2 regions of the Desulfitobacterium metallireducens DSM 15288 genome follow, and region 2 is predicted to be linked to the other one. Evidence: riboswitches for the same ligand, from Rfam matches in the RefSeq annotation. Region 2 holds a riboswitch; the other holds the start of a gene.

Region 1 (10,045 bases), 560 kb from region 2:
TCTGTAATATCAGCATGCCACCAGTGAACACGATTCGTTTTTGAGGTGTTTTCCTCAATCGCCGCTAGTTTCTTTTTGGCCAGAGCCATCATTTCACCGGAAATATCGACTGCAGTGACCTCATAGCCCTCTTGCACAAGCCAGCTCGTATATTGTCCAGTACCACATCCGATCTCAAGAACCTTTGGACCCGGTGTCTTGAACATGGACTGGGCCAGGTGACGTTCAACTTGATCAGATACTGATCCAAGCTCAGTATCATACCAGGAATCATAACGTGCAGCAACGGGGTCAAAAAGTGCTTCGTTCATTCGCAATCACCTCTATTATCTAGTTTCTCTTTCGAGTTTGATTGATCTCGGGGCTCCAAAGTGTAAAGGAACGTGTTCAATTTTAACATCCGTATGTTCGAGCCCAAACCATCTCACCGGAGAAACTGTAATTTCCTTTATATAGAGTCTAAATTGCATGATTAATCGTTCATATAAAGGAAGATCACTATCATAACCCAGTTCTTCACGGACTAAAACAAAACAGAAATCCCCAATGTTACTGTTGACTGCATTTGTAGAATACACTTGCGGTTGTTGTTTTATTTCATCGGCCTCCATCAGATCGGTTACCACTTGCCTTAAATACGTACTCACTTTTTGTTCCATCCTAAATCCCAAACGCAGTTGCACTTTGAAAACAAAATCGGTTCCGAAGTTTTCCACGGAGTAGGCCATCGTCCTGGGTTCATCGGTCACTTCTACGTTTACAAACCAATAAACTTCCGCTCTTTTTGGCCGTTTATCTAAAATCGAATAAATAATTTCATTGTTGACCTTTCCTGGTTTTGATTTGCTGGTTAGATAAACTAAATTCGTGGCATATACCGGAATATGTTCATCTCTTCTAAGATGATCAAGCTTAGTAATATAATCTTCCAATGAAACGGCTTTTGACACAACTTGTTGAAGTTTTGCCGCTTTAAACCATAAAACCATCATGATTAAAATGAGAGAGGCGATAATTATTGTTACAAATCCACCATGGAAAAACTTCGAAGCACTCGAAATGAAAAAAGCAGTTTCCAAAGTTCCAAAAAGGATAACCATTAGAAACGAAAGTACCCTGGATACGTTTTTTTGAAGAAGATAATTAAACAACAAGATTGTGGTCATCAGCATCGTAATAGTAATTGCTAACCCATAAGCTGATTCCATGTGTGCAGAAGTTTGAAAGAAGAGAACCACTCCTATACACGATAACATTAAAAGGATATTAACGATTGGAATGTACATTTGGCCTTTTGACATAGCAGGATAGTAGGTTCTTAATCTCGGTAATAGATCCAACTTAATGGCTTCGGAAACCAGTGTAAAGGATCCGGAAATTAAAGCTTGGGAAGCAATAATCGCGGCTATCGTTGCAAAGGCAACACCAAAGATGCGAAAGTCAGACGGCATCATCTCAAAAAAAGGATTAAATCCTATTATCTTATGAAAGCCCGGATTGTCCTTGATCTGTAATAACCAAGCTCCTTGACCAAAATAGTTAAGCAATAAGCAAATCTTTACAAATGGCCAAGTTGCGTAGATATTTCTTCTCCCGACATGTCCTAAATCCGAATACAACGCTTCTGCTCCCGTTGTAGCTAAGAATACACTACCCAAGATTGCAAATCCGACTTTATTTTCGTCACTAAACAAGAGTTTAATTCCATAGTAGGGAGAAAAAGATTTTAAGATATCAAGGTTTCCGAAAACATGGATAATACCGAAAACACCTAACATGAGAAACCATAAAACCATAATGGGTCCAAATAATCGTCCTATGATCTCAGTTCCCGTTCGTTGGATCAGGAACAGGACACAAAGAATGATAACGGTAATCAAAAGAACAGTGGATTGGTTCGAGCCAAAGTTATTTATATAGCTGGGAATACCTTTTAATCCTTCTACAGCAGTTGTGACAGTAACGGCCGGAGTCAAAACGCCGTCTGCTAAAAGGGCTGCTCCCCCAATCATCGCTGGAACAATCAGCCAGGCACCCCGCTTTCGAATTAGTGAATACAGGGCAAGGATGCCGCCTTCTCCATGATTATCTGCTTTGAGTGCAATTAGAACGTACTTGATCGTGGTAAGTAAGGTAAGAGTCCAGAAAATAAGGGAAAGAGAACCGTATATAAATTCAGGGGTAATTGATCTTAATCCACCGTTACCTTCAACTAATGCCTTCATAACATATAAGGGTGATGTACCAATATCACCATAAACAACACCGATTGTTACGAGCATACCAGCTAAGGTTAAGGGCCGTTCTTTGCAGATATTTAATGCCTTTTCCATTGTTCTATCCCTTCATATCTATTTGTAAGCCTTCTGTATAAACAATTTTACGTAGGTAGTCGCGTATGAAGTTTTCTCGATTAGCTACAAGTTTATTTCATACTGTGATGTTCACAAAAAAGAAAAAACCCCATTTGGGGTTAATGTCTTGCATAACAAACCAAAGGGTATGGTTTGCTTTTTGCCCCCTTTCAACGCTTACGAGGTTAGCTGTCGGGTTCGGATTGAAAGGAATTTACCCGTCACCTTTCGGTGATTCACCCCATTTGGCTAATCGATAGCCGGACTTGGTTCCCCCGCTTCCATAGAATTCAGCGCTGGCTATATTTAACTTAAACTATAATAATCCCTATATATTAGATTGTATAGCACCAAATTTGGGCAGATACTTTTTATATTCTCCAATAAGGCCTATATTTTACTGTAGTTCGTTTGATTATTAACAACATGCGCTATATCTTCATTTTTCTACAAAATCCTCGACTTTTGTGTTAGAGTCTTAAACAATTTGAATACTAAGTTGACAGACAAAATGTGTTGTTGTAGACTGAGCTTAATTATATATTAACCTCACTTTTAATGGTGAGGTAGAGGCGCGGCTTTCAACAGTCTTTAGTAGAGTTTGAGATGCGGAGAAACTAAGGAGAAGGGTAGGTCGCCGAAGTTAATAATATTCTCAGTATTATTAGCTGGGTCTGTAGTTAAGAGCTACAGGACTGTCTCAATAAACTACCCAGTTTATTGAGTTGAGCTATCTCATTTGGGATTAAAAGGGGGAATATAGGGTAACTATACAAATAGAGACCTGAGTTCATCTCAGGTCTTTTTTTAATGGTTTAAAATTAGTAGAATTAAAGGAGAGGGTATTTGTGAGAAAGAAGTTAACGTTATTATTTGTAATTTCCTTATCTCTTATCATGTTGGTATCAGGATGCGGATCAAGCAATAGCACTGAAAGTTCAAAAGCCCCTGCAGCCGCAACAAATGGAACCTTCAAGGTTGGGATGGAAGCGGGATATGCGCCGTTCAACTGGACTCAAAAGGATGCGTCCAATGGTGGGGTTAAAATCGAGGGAACTTCAGAATATGCTGGCGGTTATGACGTAGAAATCGCTAAGAAAATTGCAAAAGGGTTAGGAAAAGATCTCGTTATTGTTAAAACAGAATGGGATGGTCTTGTTCCTGCCTTAACTTCGGGTAAGATTGATGCGATCATCGCAGGGATGTCTCCGACTGAAAAACGTAAGGAAACCATTGATTTCACAAACAACTACTATAAATCTAATTTGGTCATGGTCGTTAAAAACGGCGGAAAATATCAAGGCGCGACTTCGATTCAAGATTTCAAAGGTGCGAAAATCACAGCTCAATTAAACACCTTCCATTATTCAGTGATTGATCAAATTAATGGTGTTGCTAAACAACCCGCGATGGACAATTTCCCAGCAATGAGGGTTGCTCTTGAATCAGGGGTTATTGATGGATATGTTTCAGAACGACCGGAAGCTGTAAGTGCTCAAACTGCGAATTCTAATTTCAAAATGGTTGAATTTAAAGAGGGTTTTGTGACTTCACCGGATGATACGGCAATTGCTGTGGGAATTGCTAAAGGAAGTCAGCTCACTCCTAAAATCAATGAAATCTTAGCGGGAATTTCAGAGCAAGAACAGACAAGTATTATGGATACGGCAATTAAGAATCAACCCGCTACTAAATAAGGTTGGAACATTTTAATATGATTATCAAAACCGGCTACATTATAATGCAGTCGGTTTTATGATGTTTCTATCATAAGGAGGAGAAAAATGAGCTTTCAATGGCTTGTAAGAATTGTTTCAGAAAACGGGCCCATGTTCATTCGTGGCGCTGGATTGACCCTTTATATTTCCTTGATTGGTACAATTATTGGTTCAATAATTGGGCTATTAGTAGGAATTATTCGGACGATCCCCATGCCTGAGCGTGGAGTGAAAAGACAATTTTTAAGAGTAATCAATGCTATTCTATCGATATATATTGAATTCTTCCGCGGAACGCCGATGATTGTTCAGGCTATGGTTATCTATTATGGTTCGGCGCAAGCTTTTGGCTTGGATATCAATCGTACAGTGGCAGCCATCTTTATCGTATCCATTAACACAGGAGCCTATATGTCAGAAATCGTGCGTGGTGGTATTGTATCGATCGAGAAAGGTCAATTCGAAGCGGCTCAGGCGATTGGCATGAATCATATTCAAACGATGATGAATGTCGTTTTACCTCAAGTTATTCGCAACATTTTACCGGCAACAGGGAATGAATTTGTCATTAACATTAAAGATACTTCTGTTCTTAACGTAATTGCAGTATCGGAGTTATATTTCCAAACAAAATCGGTTGCAGGCAACAACTTTAGATATTTTGAATCTTTCTTTGTAGCTTGTGTGCTCTATTTTATTATGACGTTTACGGTTACAAGAATTCTGCGCTATTTTGAAAGAAAATTAGATGGCCCAGACGACTACATTATGATGGGCAATCAAATGCAAGTCGAAACACCAGAAGATATACTTCGCAGAACAAAAAACTAACAGTTGATTTAACGATTCGATAGAGGAGGGGAATTATGGACAAGGTCATTGATATTCAACATCTAAGTAAATCCTTTGGGAGTCATGAAGTGTTGAAGGACATAGATTTTTCTGTTAAATCGGGAGAAGTGGTTTGCATCATTGGGTCATCCGGATCTGGGAAATCAACACTTCTGCGTTGTATAAATCTCCTGGAAAAGCCAAGTGGCGGTCAAATCATTTATCAGGGGGAAAATATTCTTGATGATAAACATGATGTGTATGAATATCGTCAAAAGTTAGGTATGGTATTTCAACAATTTAACTTATTTAATAATCACAATGTCTTAAACAATTGTGTTGTGGGACAAATAAAAGTGCTCAAACGTCCTAAAGAAGAAGCTGAAAAAATTGCCATGAACTATTTAAGAGTTGTGGGTATGGAAAATTATATTAACGCAAAGCCGAGACAATTGTCGGGTGGGCAGAAACAACGGGTTGCGATTGCAAGAGCACTTTCCATGAATCCGGATGTGATGCTGTTTGATGAGCCGACATCGGCGCTTGATCCTGAAATGGTCGGAGAGGTACTCAAAGTCATGAAGGAACTTGCGGGTACAGGTCTTACAATGTTGATCGTTACGCATGAAATGGGATTTGCGAAAGAAGTCGCAGATCGCGTCGTTTTTATGGATAAAGGGGTTATTGCCGAAGAAGGAGCGCCCGAGCAAATCTTCAATAATCCAACCCAAGAACGGACTCGAGAATTCTTAAAACGCACCTTAATCCAGGGATAAGTTGAATTTATATATGTGCTAAACTCTTGAAAAAAAGGTAGAGTGGATCTCACTTTAAACATGAAATCCTGACTCTACCTTTTCTTGTCATTTTTTATTTTGCATTTTATTATTAGTGTCTAATCAAATAAGATTAAGGCGATGAATTCCAAGTCGGATGTTCCTGTATTTTGAATAGAATGTTTTTCGCCATTCCGAGTAATAATCACATCTCCAGGTTTAACGCTTTTGGGGTCACCGTTATCATTGACTAGGCCTTCCCCACTTAGAATGACATAGGTTTCAGTATCTCCAACATGTTCGTGAAGACCAATAGATGTGCCTGGTTTTAAGACATTTTTAGCAAATAGACGGCCTTTACTATTGAATTCATTGCTTTCTACTTCAAGAAAGTGTGTTATCTGTATTTCACCTTTTCCTCCGCGAAATTCAGAAACATTATCTTGTCTTAAATCTTTAAAACATTTAATCATAATATCTTACCTCCTAAAAACTAAATTCTATAAATCTAAGTTCTATAAAAAATTATAGCATAATTCGTTTCAGTAGCCAGTATAGGGGCTATTTAAATTGTTGTTGAAAGGAAGTCAACGACATCCCTCCTGGAATTCGAATGCGCTTAAGCGTCAGAGGGTTATCACCTAAATGAACTCTTCCTGGATTAGTCGTAAAACCAAGCTTATATCCTAGTCTTGGCATCATTTCGAGTGTCTTGGTGTTATAACGACTTGAGGGAAAGCATAAGGCCTCAACATTTCCTCCAAGATGATTTTCAAGATCCTTTTTAGAGAGGACAAGTTCTTTTTCAAGTTGCTGGGAGGAAATTATGGATAAGTCTGGGTGAGTTTGGGTATGACTTGCAATGCTGTTACCCTGGTTTGTAAGCTCAGTTAGTTGTTCCCAGGTCATCATATCGGGACCTACCGAATTTGTGATAATAAAAAAGGTTGCGCTAAAGCCATTTTCATGTAAAATAGGCCAAGCTGACTGATAATTATCAGAATATCCATCATCAAAGGTAATGAGAATAGGCTTTTCAGGGACGGGTTTATTATTAACTAAAGCTTGATAAAAATCCTCAAGTGACAATGTTGTATATTCTTGGGATTTTAACCATTTCATTTCTTCAGCGAATTGTTCTACAGGGACACCCAAGTTATTACCCGGTATCGTGCTGATTGAATGATACATAAGAACGGGTATACCCTCTGCTGGAAATGCACTCAGTTTTACTGAAGTAGGTTTGATTGGGTTAGGTTCTATATTTTGAGATTCCTGTTCCTTTAGCTGTTCCTGTGGAGGTTCTGAACTCGCAGTATTGAACCAGGACCCTTTTGGAGGAGAAAGCAGAGGATGAAAAAATAGAGTAAGAAGAGAAATACCTATAATTAGACCGATGGCATAAATATATCTTTTATGATTCATATTTGTTATCTCCTTTCAGATTGGGTTACATCATGATATTTTTATATAAGCTAAAACTTTTTCTAATTCTAAACGTGTAATAGTTAAAGAGGTAAATGGAATACATCTGACTACAAAATGGTAGTCTAGGGGTTAAGTGGTATAATTCTTGCGACAGTGTTGTTATGTATCTATTTTTATAGGAGATATAAGGCACCTATTATTCACTTTATCATGAAGTACTTAGAAAATGGAATTCAAATATTTCATTCTCTCGGAAAGATAAAAGTGCGTGTATTACCGAAAATTGATTGAGGTGATCGTGAATTGTGGATGAGCACAACTTAATAAAAAGGTGTCAGCAGGGGGATAAAGAGGCATTCCAATTATTGATAAGCCAGTATCATCCTTTTGTCTATAAATTCCTCATTAGAACGACCGATAACGAACAGACAGCAGAGGATTTGACCCAGGAAACGTTTTTAAAGGTCATCCGAAATATCGAGAAGTTTGATACGATGGGACAGGCGAAGTTCTCGACCTACGTCATTACGATTGCTAAAAATGCCTATATTGATTACTTAAGAAAAGAAAAGAAGTTCAGATACAATATTCCTTTTCCTGAAAACTTTAATGTTGAGGATTCTAGTGTTCATGTTGAAGATACAATCGTTGATAAGCTGTATGGGCAAGGTATTCTAACGGACTTGGAAGATTTGCCTGAGGAACAAAGGATCGTTATCAAGTTGAAATATATTGAAGGTCTAACCTTGAAGGAAATTGGCGATCAGCTTGAGCTTGAGCCCAAAACGGTAAAAAGCAGGATTCATAATGGTATCGTTAGGTTAAGGAAATTATTAGACAAAGGTGATGAAAGATGAATATGAAAGAGATTGATCAAAGGGCGACAGCTGTTTTATTAGCTTCATTAGATAGGGATCTTGATCTAAAGTGTATGCAACTGAAAGAAAAGCATAAGGAGACGAAATTACAGAAAACCTTTTTTTTAAGCTGCCTCATTATTTTACTTTCTTTCTTATTGCAAATCGTATTTAAGGTCTTTAACTTGAACTTCTTATTGATCTTTGTAGTTTATCAGGGATTGGCATTATTTCTTTTAACACCTTTCGTGCTTAATTTTAATAAAGGGGGGATATCACAATGAGTAGGCTTGAAGCGTTAATCTATAAGCTAAATTTTAAGAAGGCAACCCTAACCTTTATCGTCATATCTGGGATGCTTTTGCTTCTCTGTTTGTCTAGCATAGCTTATGTATCTCGTGATAAAATTACTATGATTATGGATTACCAAAAAGTTTCCGATACGTTTGAAAGAGAGGGTGTAACGGATAGATTAAAAACGCAATTACAGAAGTTAGCAACGGACTCAAAGGATATCAATAACGTTGTAATATTAGATAAGGATAACACACTTGTTTATAAAGCGAATAATAACCTTATCGGTAATAAGACAAAGCTGCAATTAGTCCCTTATGAAATGAGCAAAGGATACCTTCAAGATAAAGATAATCCAGATCAGCTATATAAGGTTGTAAAACCAGAAAATATGATTTTAAATAAAGATTATATCCAAAATGAACAGCAGGTAAGGCAGGACCTTGAAAATGAATTGTCTTACGAAACGGATTTTACTTCGAAAGAGGCTTATTTACTGAACTATTTAATAGACAGAGGCACCCAAAGCAAAGTTCTTATGATCAGGACGGCTAATCCTATTCCTTATGCGGAAAGAATCCTTGAAATTACCGGTGCATTAATAGGATTAATCGTGGCGTTTTATTGGATTGGGTTAGCGCTTTGGGTCTTCAAAGATGCGGGTAGAAGAAAGTTGAATGCTTCGTTATGGGGATTACTCATCCTTATAACAAATTTGGTTGGCTTCGTGGTTTATCTGATTTATACACAAAATAATCTAACCTGTTATAAGTGCGGGGCTTTGCAGAGTAAGTTGAACATTTTCTGCTGCCATTGTGGGACTGAGATCAATGAATCCTGTGTGAATTGCAAATCGATCGTCAGCAAAGGGGATCAATACTGCAGTCTGTGCGGGAGCAAGATTAACTGATTTTTGGGAGGCACTCTAAAAAATGAATTTTATAAAGTTTGGCATTGATGTTTTACTCCATTTGGATAAGTATTTGAACGTGATTATTCAGAATTATGGTTTCGGAACTTATTTGATTCTATTCTTAATTATCTTTGGCGAAACAGGGTTGGTTGTTACTCCGTTTCTTCCAGGGGACTCGCTCTTATTTGCAGCAGGTGCCTTTGCAGCCATAGGATCGCTTGATATTAAGCTCTTGCTTTTGATCGTAAGTGTAGCCGCAGTGCTTGGAGATACGGTAAACTATAGTATTGGTAAGTCGATTGGTCATAAAATCTATGAGATGGAAAACGTCAAGTTTATTAAAAAGGAACATCTATTAAAAGCTCGTGATTTCTATGAAAAATATGGGGCAGTTACGATCATCATAGCTCGATTTATCCCTATTATTCGTACCTTTGCACCTTTTGTTGCAGGAATAGGGGAAATGCGATATGTAAAATTCCTTTCGTATAATATCGTTGGGGGGCTGACATGGGCGGCTCTGGTTACATTGGTCGGTTTCTATTTTGGGAATCTGCCTGCGGTTAAACATAACTTTTCCTTAGTTATTTTTGCCATCATCTTCATTTCGATTTTGCCAGCCATATTTGGAGTGGTTAAACAAAAATTAACGGTCAGAGAAGACAAGGCATGATCGTCCTATAAACTCATAAAAGCTTAAGAAAAGAGTTTAGGTTTATGCAACCTAACTCTTTTTTTTGCGTGTAATAGATGTAACTTAAAATAATTAAAGGGGCCGATGGAAATGTTTATGAATTTATTTGTATTTAAAGCAATTAACGGGGCTGCCCATATGAATGGAACTCTTGACGAGATGATGATTTTGTTTTCAAAC
Region 2 (10,045 bases):
TTGGGAAAGCAATAACGTCTCGGATGTTCGAAATACCTGTCAAGTACATTATGATTCGCTCAAAGCCCAGGCCATATCCCGCATGATGGGTTCCTCCATATTTACGCAAATCAAGATACCAGCTGTAATCCTCTTGCTTAAGTCCAAGTTCCTTCATTCTTTTCTCTAAAGCCTCTAAACGCTCTTCACGCTGACTACCGCCAATAATTTCTCCAATACCAGGAACAAGAAGATCCATCGCTGCAACCGTCTTCTGATCTTCATTCATTCTCATATAAAAAGCTTTAATATCTTTAGGATAATCGATAACAAAAATAGGTTTTTTAAAGACTTGCTCTGTCAAATAACGTTCGTGTTCTGTTTGCAAATCTGTTCCCCACTCCACAGGATATTCGAACTGATCCTTGACCTTCTCTAATAACTCAATGGCCCGAGTATATGTGACCCGCTCGAAATCCGATTGAACAATATTATTCAGTCGTTCCAGTAAGTTTTTGTCCACAAATTCGTTGAAAAATGCCATCTCTTCTGGAGCTTTTTCAAGAACATAATTGATAATATATTTAATCATGTCTTCAGCTAACTCCATATCATCCTCTAAATTAGCAAAAGCAATCTCTGGCTCAATCATCCAGAACTCTGCAGCATGACGAGCGGTATTCGAATTCTCCGCTCGGAAAGTTGGGCCAAAGGTATATACATTTCGAAAGGCCATGCAGTAGGTTTCAGCATTGAGCTGCCCACTTACCGTCAGATTCGTTTCCTTTCCAAAAAAATCTTTGCTGAAATCGATTTTCCCCTCTTCTGTCCGTGGTAAAGCATTTAAATCTAAAGTAGTTACGCGGAACATTTCCCCGGCCCCTTCAGCATCACTCCCGGTAATAAGCGGCGTATTTACATAGACGAAACCTCGCTCCTGAAAAAATTGATGAATCGCGAAGGCGACTATGGAACGCACCCGGAAAACAGCAGCAAATGTATTCGTTCGAGGACGCAAATGGGCAATCGTCCGCAAATATTCAAAGGAATGCCGTTTCTTTTGGAGAGGATAATCTGAAGCACACTCTCCTTCAACAACGATCGTTTGAGCTTTAAGCTCAAAGGGTTGCTTTGCTCCGGGTGATTCAGCTAAGATACCCTTAACGATAAGCGAGGTTCCGGTCGTTAATTTCGTGATTTCCGCGTAATTCTCCAAACCCTCTTCAAAAACAACTTGAATATTTTTAAAGAAAGTCCCATCGTTTAACTCTATAAAGCCAAACGCTTTCGAGGCGCGGAGAGTCCGAACCCATCCTGAGACCTCTATTTCTTGATTTAAATACAGCGCAGAATTTCGGTAAATATCTTTAATTAAAGTGCTCTTCATCCATAAAATCTCCCTTCACTCTGATTCTATTATGTTGATGTGATTTAAATTTGATTCGCAATTTATCTGAATAATAAATTCCACCCCGCACCTCCAAAATCCTTCTTCTTTCTAATCTATCGTCAGTTGTCACTCATAAACAAAGAGGGCTGAGTCCATTTTTCTCCTCATTTATTCTCATTGTACAAACGAATCCAATAATGAATACAATACACATAACATTTATACGAAGGAAAATGCAGTTTTATCGAGAATATATCTGTTGCACAACACAAAATATAGATTCAAGGATGGCTCCTCAGTTGTTACTCACTCATAAATTGTCTAAAAAATATTAGGAGGTAAAGTTATGTCCTACGTACAAGAAGTACTCGAAAAAGCCGTTAAACGCAATCCAGGTGAAGTTGAATTTCATCAAGCTGTCAAAGAAGTTTTGGATACCTTAGCCCCTGTATTCGAAAAGCATCCTGAATATGTTGAGGCTGGAATTCTTGACCGAATCGTTGAACCGGAAAGACAACTGATGTTCCGCGTCCCCTGGGTTGACGATCAAGGAAAAGTCCAAGTTAACCGTGGTTTCCGAGTTCAATTCAATAGCGCTATCGGACCGTATAAAGGCGGCCTCCGTTTCCATCCTTCCGTTTACCTCGGAATTATTAAATTCTTAGGTTTTGAACAAATCTTCAAGAATTCCTTAACAGGGCTCCCTATCGGCGGCGGAAAGGGAGGAAGCGACTTCGATCCTAAAGGAAAATCTGACGCTGAAGTCATGCGTTTCTGTCAAAGCTTCATGACTGAGCTCTACCGTCACATTGGCGCAGATGCTGACGTACCTGCAGGAGATATCGGGGTTGGCGGACGTGAAGTTGGATATCTGTTTGGGCAATATAAAAGAATTACCAATCTCTATGAAGGTGTTCTAACCGGTAAAGGTCTTACCTTTGGCGGCAGCCTTACACGGACAGAAGCCACAGGTTATGGATTAGTCTACTTCATGGATGAAGCCATCAAAGCTCAAGGAAAATCCTTCAACGGTGCAACCGTTGTTATTTCCGGTTCAGGTAATGTCGCAATTTATGCTGCTGAAAAAGCACAACAACTCGGTGCTAAGGTTGTTACCATGAGCGATTCAAACGGCTATATCTATGATGCAGATGGCATCAAGCTCGACACGATTAAGCAACTTAAAGAAGTTGAACGTAAACGGATTAAAGCATATGTAGAAATTCACCCAAATGCTAAGTACCATGAAGGCTGCGCAGGCGTCTGGACAGTTCCTTGTGACATTGCACTTCCCTGTGCAACTCAAAACGAACTTGATGGTAAAGCTGCAGAAACACTGCTCGCTAATGGCTGCTTTGCAGTCGGCGAAGGTGCTAATATGCCTTCCACTCCAGAAGCTGTTGACCTATTCTTAAACAAAAAAATCATTTATGCACCAGGTAAAGCTTCGAATGCTGGCGGAGTTGCCGTTTCTGCTCTTGAAATGTCGCAGAACAGCATGCGCTACTCTTGGACTTTTGAAGAAGTTGACGCTAAACTCAAGAATATTATGGTTAACATCTACAACAATGCAAGCCATGCTGCAAAAGAATACGGATTTGAAGGCAACCTCGTTGCCGGAGCTAATATTGCCGGATTCTTAAAAGTAGCAGAAGCCATGAAAGCACAAGGGATCGTTTAATACTTATACTTATACTTAAAATCGTGTAGCTTCTCAACATCCGTTCACTAATAGGTTCTTAGAAGCGGGTTCGATTACTGTAAGCAAAAACGGCGGAAAAGATTCACTATGAATCCTTCCACCGTTTTTCTTTATCTACCGTTTTTCCTAACGCGTTAAACTCATTAAAGTTTTGAGAAATCCAGAGTGGCAAAATAATCCTCAAGCGTCTCCGCTCGACGAATCATATCAACAGTTCCATCCTCTTTGAGAAGAAGTTCTGCTGAGCGAAGTTTGCCATTATAGTTGAAGCCCATAGCATGCCCATGCGCACCCGTATCATGAATCACGATAAGATCTCCCAGGTCAATGCGTGGAAGTTGCCGATCCACAGCAAATTTATCATTATTCTCGCATAGACTACCGGTTATATCATAGACATGATCCTTCGGCAAAGCTTCTTTTCCCACGACTGTGACGTGATGATAGGCCCCATAAATACCCGGTCTCATTAAATCCACCATACACGTATCTAATCCAATGTAGTTTTTATAGATTTCTTTCTTATGAAGAGCTCGTGTAACTAAGTACCCATAAGGTCCTGTAATCACCCGTCCACATTCCATGGCCAATTTAAGGGGATGTAAATTCTTTGAGGCAATCCGTTCCTCATAAGCTTTACGAACCCCTTCGCCAACATATTCGAGTTTAATGGGTTCTTGTTCTGGACGGTAAGGAATTCCTATTCCACCCCCAAAATTAACAAATTCAATTTTTATTCCTAACTTTTCTTTGAGTTCAACAACGAGATCAAACATCATCTCTGCAGTCTCAATAAAATAATCCGGATTAAGTTCATTCGAGATCACCATGGTATGCAGCCCAAAGCGCGTCACGCCCTTGTCCTGCACAATCTTGTATGCATGAAACAGTTGTTCTTTCGTCAACCCATACTTTGCATCTTCAGGAGTTCCTATAATGGAATTACCTCCTGATCTTAAGGGACCTGGATTATAGCGAAAAGAAATGAGATCAGGTATACCCGCTACTTTTTCTAAAAATTCGATATGGGTAATATCATCTAGGTTAATAACCGCACCAATCTCTCTTGCCTTCATAAATTCCTCAGCAGGAGTGTCATTTGATGTAAACATGATATTTTCGCCGGTAATTCCACTCTTCTCTGCTAAGACCAGTTCTGCGAGAGAGCTACAATCCGCGCCAAAGCCTTCCTCGCGCAGAATCTTTAAAAGATACGGATTGGGTGTCGCCTTCACTGCAAAATACTCTTTGAATTCTGGCGCCCATGCAAAAGCTTGAGTTAAACGCCGAGCATTCTCGCGGATTGCTTTTTCATCATAAATATGAAAAGGAGTTCCATACTGGGATACAATTCTTTTTAATTTTTCCTGGCTAAAAGGTAATGTTTTATTGGCCACGATCCAATCCTCCCTTTTATCTTTGGTGAATGGTTCGATTAAAATCCCCATCAAAAAAGCGGTCACGAGTACACTCACAACCGCTTCAAAGGTAGAAGGATAATCCTCCACCCTTAATGGACGAGATAGCACTCCACCAATTTCCGGTGACAGTCTTGCACTTTTTCACTGCAAGCCCAGCCTAAGATTCATTGCCCTGAACCTAGACTTCGGCGGGAATTCCTTTCCGTATTGGTCATTGTTTGGCTACCTCACAATACGTACTCTTTATTCACCGCACCTCTATCATTCACTTTTTTATTATCATCTATTATGCAACAGATTGAATCCTATGTCAACACAACACTCGCCTGACCTATGATTGCATCTTGTCTGACTTTGAAGTATTGTGTGAGACGCCTTCCATTAGTCCTTTATTATGGAGAGCCTCCTCGACCTCCAAAGTAATTTGGCCTCCTTTTTTGCTCTCATGCGGTTCAGAACCATAATCATCTCCCGTTTGACCCGTAACACTGACAACGCCTGCAGGCTCCCATAATTGGCGTTGAAGTTCTTCTGGCTTGCTTTTTTCCTCATTCATTAACATATGCCTCCTCAAAATTTATTGTGCTGTCGTATCGAATATAAGTTAGAGTGCCCAAATAAGTTCAAAAACATGATTATAAGAAAGTTCCTTGTGGAAACTCCCTTGACTCAAGACTGTTCATTCCTTATATTGAAAGTATCCAAAAAAAATAGAAACTTACCTGTTAAGGAGGTCTGGATATGTCTCAAAAAACAAATGCTGCACGGATCCTCGATCAAGCGGGGATTTCCTATAAACTGATTCCCTACGAAGTAGATGAATCAGACTTGTCTGCTGTTACTGTAGCTCGAAAAGTCGGAATTCCACCTGAACAGATCTTTAAAAGTATCGTTGTGCGCGGAGATAAAACAGGCGTTCTCATCGCTTGCATTCCTGCTGACAAAGAACTTAACCTTAAAGCCTTAGCCCAACTCAGCGGCAATAAAAAAGTCGAAGTCGTCCATTTAAAAGAGGTTCAGCCCCTAACCGGATATATCCGCGGTGGAGTCTCCCCCCTCGGTACAAAGAAAAAATATCCTGTATTTTTCGACGAGACAGCAGAGTTAGTTGATGGCTTATCCATCAGCGCCGGAATGCGGGGCTTACAGATCTTCATCGAACCCGAAGATCTCCTCCAGGTCACAGAAGCGAAAACTGGAGCAATCACTACTTAGTTTCCCTTGATTAAACAAGGTGCTGTCGCAAAACCTATGGTCGTGTAGTTTCGGGTCTTTTGCAATAGTCTATAATTATTTTGAGCACCGAAAAAGGGACTGTTTTGCGACAGTCCCTTTTTCATTTCTAGGTACCTTTTAGTAGTTTCTTTAATTGATTTTAAATGAGCTCTTCATTGAGACAATCCGATTAAATACCGGCTTCTCGGAAGTCGTATATTTCGAATCGACATTAAAATACCCATGACGGTAAAACTGGAATTTATCCTGAGCCTTAACCTCTTCCATATTCCGTTCGACAAAGCCTTGTTGGACTTCGAGCGAATTAGGATTGATATAATCGAGGAACGTCTTACCTTCCTCTTCTTCCGCTTTCATTTGTTCATCAAGAATTAGCGGCTCATAAAGACGGAACTCCGCGGAAAGCGCTTGACTCGCTTCTACCCAGTGGATCGTTCCTTTAACCTTTCGACCCGTAAATCCAGATCCGCTTTTCGTCTCTGGATCATAAGTACAATGAATCTCGATTACTTTCCCTTGTTCGTCTTTAATAACCTCTTCGCATTTAATAAAATAAGCATGCTTTAACCTAACTTCATTTCCAGGAAAAAGTCTAAAATATTTTGGTGGTGGTGTCTCCATAAAATCATCTTGTTCAATATAGATTTCCCGAGAGAAGGGAATTTGCCGATTTCCCATTTCCGGATTTTCTGGGTTGTTTTCAGCCTCAAGCATTTCCACTTGTCCTTCTGGATAGTTTGTGATGACAACTTTCAAAGGCTGAAGAATTGCCATTGTTCGAGGAGCCTTTAACTTTAAATCCTCCCGAATAAAATGCTCGAGCATCTTTTCATCGACGATACTATCTGCTTTAGCAACCCCAATTTCCCGTGCAAAATTACGGATTGACTCAGGCGTATACCCTTTACGGCGGAGTCCTGAAATCGTTGGCATTCTAGGATCGTCCCAACCATCAACGACTTTTTCATCCACCAACAGTTTGAGTTTACGTTTGCTCATCACGGTATTGGTGATATTTAAACGAGCAAATTCATATTGATGAGGAACATTAGCCATCTCACATTCACCGACTACCCAATCATAAAGGGGGCGATGGTCTTCAAATTCCAAAGTACAAATCGAGTGAGTTACTCCTTCAATTGCATCCTCTAACGGATGAGCGAAATCATACATTGGGTAGATACACCATTTGTCTCCCGTGTTGTGATGAGTGGCATGAGCAATTCGATAGAGAATCGGATCACGCAAATTAATATTCGGGGAAGACATATCAATCTTTGCTCGGAGAACCTTCTCCCCATCCTTAAACTCCCCTTTACGCATCCGCTCAAAGAGATCTAAATTCTCCTCAATGGACCGATGACGATCCGGACTTTCTTTTCCTGGTTCAGTTAAGGTTCCCCGTGCTTTGCGGATTTCCTCAGCCGAAAGATCACAGACGTAAGCTTTCCCCTTTTGAATTAACAAAACTGCACGCTTATAAAACTCCTCAAAATAATTGGATGCGAAGAAAAGATTATCCCATTCATAACCCAACCATTCTACATCTTGTTTAATTGACTCCACATATTCCGTATCTTCTTTAACCGGATTCGTATCATCAAAGCGAAGATTGGTCTTTCCCTTGAACTCATCCGCCAAATCAAAATTTAAACAGATTGATTTAGCATGGCCAATATGTAAATAGCCATTAGGCTCGGGAGGGAAACGCGTTTGAATATGATTGACTTTACCGGACTTTAGATCCTCGATGATAATATTGCGCAAGAAATTAGACGAATTGTTTTCCACAGATATCAACCTTTCTATCTCATTCACATCTACCCTAAGATTTTATATGCCTTATTTCCTAGCCACCAATCGTGATCATCTTAGTGGCGATTATTCATCCGAATAAAATTCTACACCGGAATAAGTTTTTCCTTCTTCTATCGCTTTTAGTGTTCCCATTTGTTTCATATATGAATCTTCTGTCAGATTTAAAGAAGAGCTGAACCCTTTATTAAAGAAGTTTCAGCTCTTTGCATTTCAACAACCATTCCTTATATTGATTGCACTACTTTTAAAATCGAGCAGGTAAAATCTCTACCCAATAATTATCGGGGTCATTAATAAAATAGATTCCCATTTCTTTATTTTCAAAACAAATACATCCCATTTTCTGATGATGTTCATAGGCCGCTTCAAAATCATCGACCGTCAAAGCAAGATGAAATTCATTATCCCCTAAATTATAAGCTTCTGATCGATCCCTTAACCAAGTTAACTCAAGCGAATGTTGTGTAGATCCATCACCAAGGTAAACAAGAATAAAGCTCCCATCCTGGGGTTCAATTCTCTTAACCTCAACTAAGCCTAACGCTTCACTATAAAAATTAAGACTTTTCTCTAAATCAAGGACATTAATATTATTATGATTGAATGTAAATTCCATTTAGAATCCCTTCCTCCTCAATTTTTCAGTATACCTTTAACTCTATAATCAATAATAATTAATAAGCTTATTAGAATTATTGTATAATCATTACGAGGTGATAACAATGGGAGATAATACGATTAAAATTAATTATTTATATCACAGTGGTTTCAGTGTTGAAACCAAGGGTCACATTCTTATTTTTGATTATTATCAAGGTCCTATTCAGCTTAGCGACAAGCCTACTTATATTTTTTCTTCACATAGCCATGCTGACCATTTTAATCCTATCATCTTTGAATGGCAAAGAACAAAAGCAGATATCCACTACATTCTGAGCAGTGATATTAGTATCCCTCCCGAAGTTACACATACTCAGTCACTATCTCCCTATGAGGAATGCACTATTGATGGACTTAAAATTAAAGCGTATAACTCCACCGATATCGGTGTTTCATTTCTCGTCGAATGCGAGGGAATCCATCTCTTTCACGCCGGTGATTTAAATTGGTGGTATTGGATCGATACTCCCGAAGAGATGGAAAAAGCCGAATCAGGCTATAAAAATGAAATCGAAAAAATAAAGGGAGAACCTATTGATATTGCCTTCTTCCCTGTCGATCCAAGACTAGAGAAGAATTATTCTGCTGGTGCAGAACATTTTATTCAGGAGGTTCATCCACAGGTTTTGATTCCCATGCATTCCTTTGGTCATGATGAAGTGGCTGTACAGTTTGCAGAAAAAATGGAAGATTCTCCAACCCAAATCCTCACTTTTAGCGATAGAAGCAGAGAAAGGAGCCTCTCCTTTCCTACCGAGAAGTAACTGCCTCATTTTCAACATAGCGAGCAATCAACGTTCCCACTAACAAGGACCATACCGGGGCGCTGATATTGAAAAGCGTAATATTTGATAATGCGATAACAAAAGCTAGTGCAGCACTTAGTTTCATCGTAGGCCGGGAGAAACTAATCTGCAAACTATTTCCGAACACACCGAGCAGGGCAAAGCCAACAAGAATTGAAATAAAGGCTGGCGGTAAAGATTGAATCCAAGGAATAAGCATCCAAGAGAATAACCCAAAAAATAGAATGATCACTCCAGAAACAACCGCTCCCATATATCTCTTTTCCCTCGGACCGGCCTCTTCACCCGCACATATTGCAGTCATCATTCCCGCAACATTTGCCGATTGCCCACCAAAAAAACTCGTAATGATCGAAAAAACACCACTCAATGAAACAAGCCGATTAACCGGTGGATGATAATCATTTTGCTCTAATGCTCCAATCCCCACTGCTGCATCATTACTTAGAATAAGAAGAGCGAGTGGGATAGAAACAGAGAGAAAACTGATATAGCTAAAATCAGGAGTTTGAACCTGTGGAAAGGCAAAATCAGCTATCATCCCCTTACTGCTTAAAGGATAGGTCAAAAGCAAGAGGGCCGTTCCTGTTATAACCCCAGCAACCATAGGCGGAATCCGCTTCTTCCCTTTACTAAAATAGAGATAGGCAAGAAGGCCTATACCCCCAACGATAAATAGCTGCGTAGTGGAAACTACAAAATTAACGATATATTTTGTGATCATGCCTGCGAGCATTGCTGAGATTATTTCCTGGGGTACATAATCCATAAGCTTTGAAAAAATACCCAAAACGCCAACAAGCAACATCAATAATGCGGAAAGAAGATAAGCCCCAATCAGTTCGGGATAGGTAAATTGTGTAGTGACTGTCGCAAGAAAGGCTACTCCTGTAATCGAATGAGCTCCCACAATTGGCATTCGATAACGTAAGGGCATTATTATGCTCAAAATTCCGCCGAATACATATACAGAGAACATCCAGAAAATAGTTTGTTCTGTCGTGAAATTCCCTTTGGTAGCTGCTTCTAAGAT

Evidence for each region. A riboswitch is a leader RNA that binds a small molecule or an ion and turns the genes downstream of it on or off. The one in region 2 is predicted to bind lysine.
Region 1: another riboswitch for lysine. It lies ahead of DESME_RS02490 (transporter substrate-binding domain-containing protein); the one in region 2 lies ahead of lysA (diaminopimelate decarboxylase).

Annotation. Positions count from the first base shown of each region.
Region 1 covers NZ_CP007032.1:510,392-520,436, forward strand. Annotated here, with positions in the region: gene DESME_RS02480 (class I SAM-dependent methyltransferase) at 1-311, opposite strand, end outside; gene DESME_RS02485 (KUP/HAK/KT family potassium transporter) at 327-2,333, opposite strand; cyclic di-AMP (ydaO/yuaA leader) riboswitch at 2,514-2,660, opposite strand; lysine riboswitch at 2,914-3,095, shown strand; gene DESME_RS02490 (transporter substrate-binding domain-containing protein) at 3,203-4,051, shown strand; gene DESME_RS02495 (amino acid ABC transporter permease) at 4,139-4,903, shown strand; gene DESME_RS02500 (amino acid ABC transporter ATP-binding protein) at 4,939-5,679, shown strand; gene DESME_RS02505 (cupin domain-containing protein) at 5,799-6,152, opposite strand; gene DESME_RS02510 (polysaccharide deacetylase family protein) at 6,241-7,104, opposite strand; gene DESME_RS02515 (RNA polymerase sigma factor) at 7,413-7,964, shown strand; gene DESME_RS02520 (hypothetical protein) at 7,961-8,248, shown strand; gene DESME_RS02525 (hypothetical protein) at 8,245-9,168, shown strand; gene DESME_RS02530 (DedA family protein) at 9,191-9,844, shown strand; gene DESME_RS02535 (undecaprenyl-diphosphatase) at 9,956-10,045, shown strand, end outside.
Region 2 covers NZ_CP007032.1:3,127,304-3,137,348, forward strand. Annotated here, with positions in the region: gene asnS (asparagine--tRNA ligase) at 1-1,366, opposite strand, end outside; gene gdhA (NADP-specific glutamate dehydrogenase) at 1,716-3,050, shown strand; gene lysA (diaminopimelate decarboxylase) at 3,215-4,468, opposite strand; lysine riboswitch at 4,587-4,761, opposite strand; gene DESME_RS15035 (hypothetical protein) at 4,824-5,048, opposite strand; gene ybaK (Cys-tRNA(Pro) deacylase) at 5,234-5,707, shown strand; gene DESME_RS15045 (glutamine--tRNA ligase/YqeY domain fusion protein) at 5,858-7,525, opposite strand; gene DESME_RS15050 (VOC family protein) at 7,791-8,162, opposite strand; gene DESME_RS15055 (MBL fold metallo-hydrolase) at 8,269-8,970, shown strand; gene DESME_RS15060 (benzoate/H(+) symporter BenE family transporter) at 8,957-10,045, opposite strand, start outside.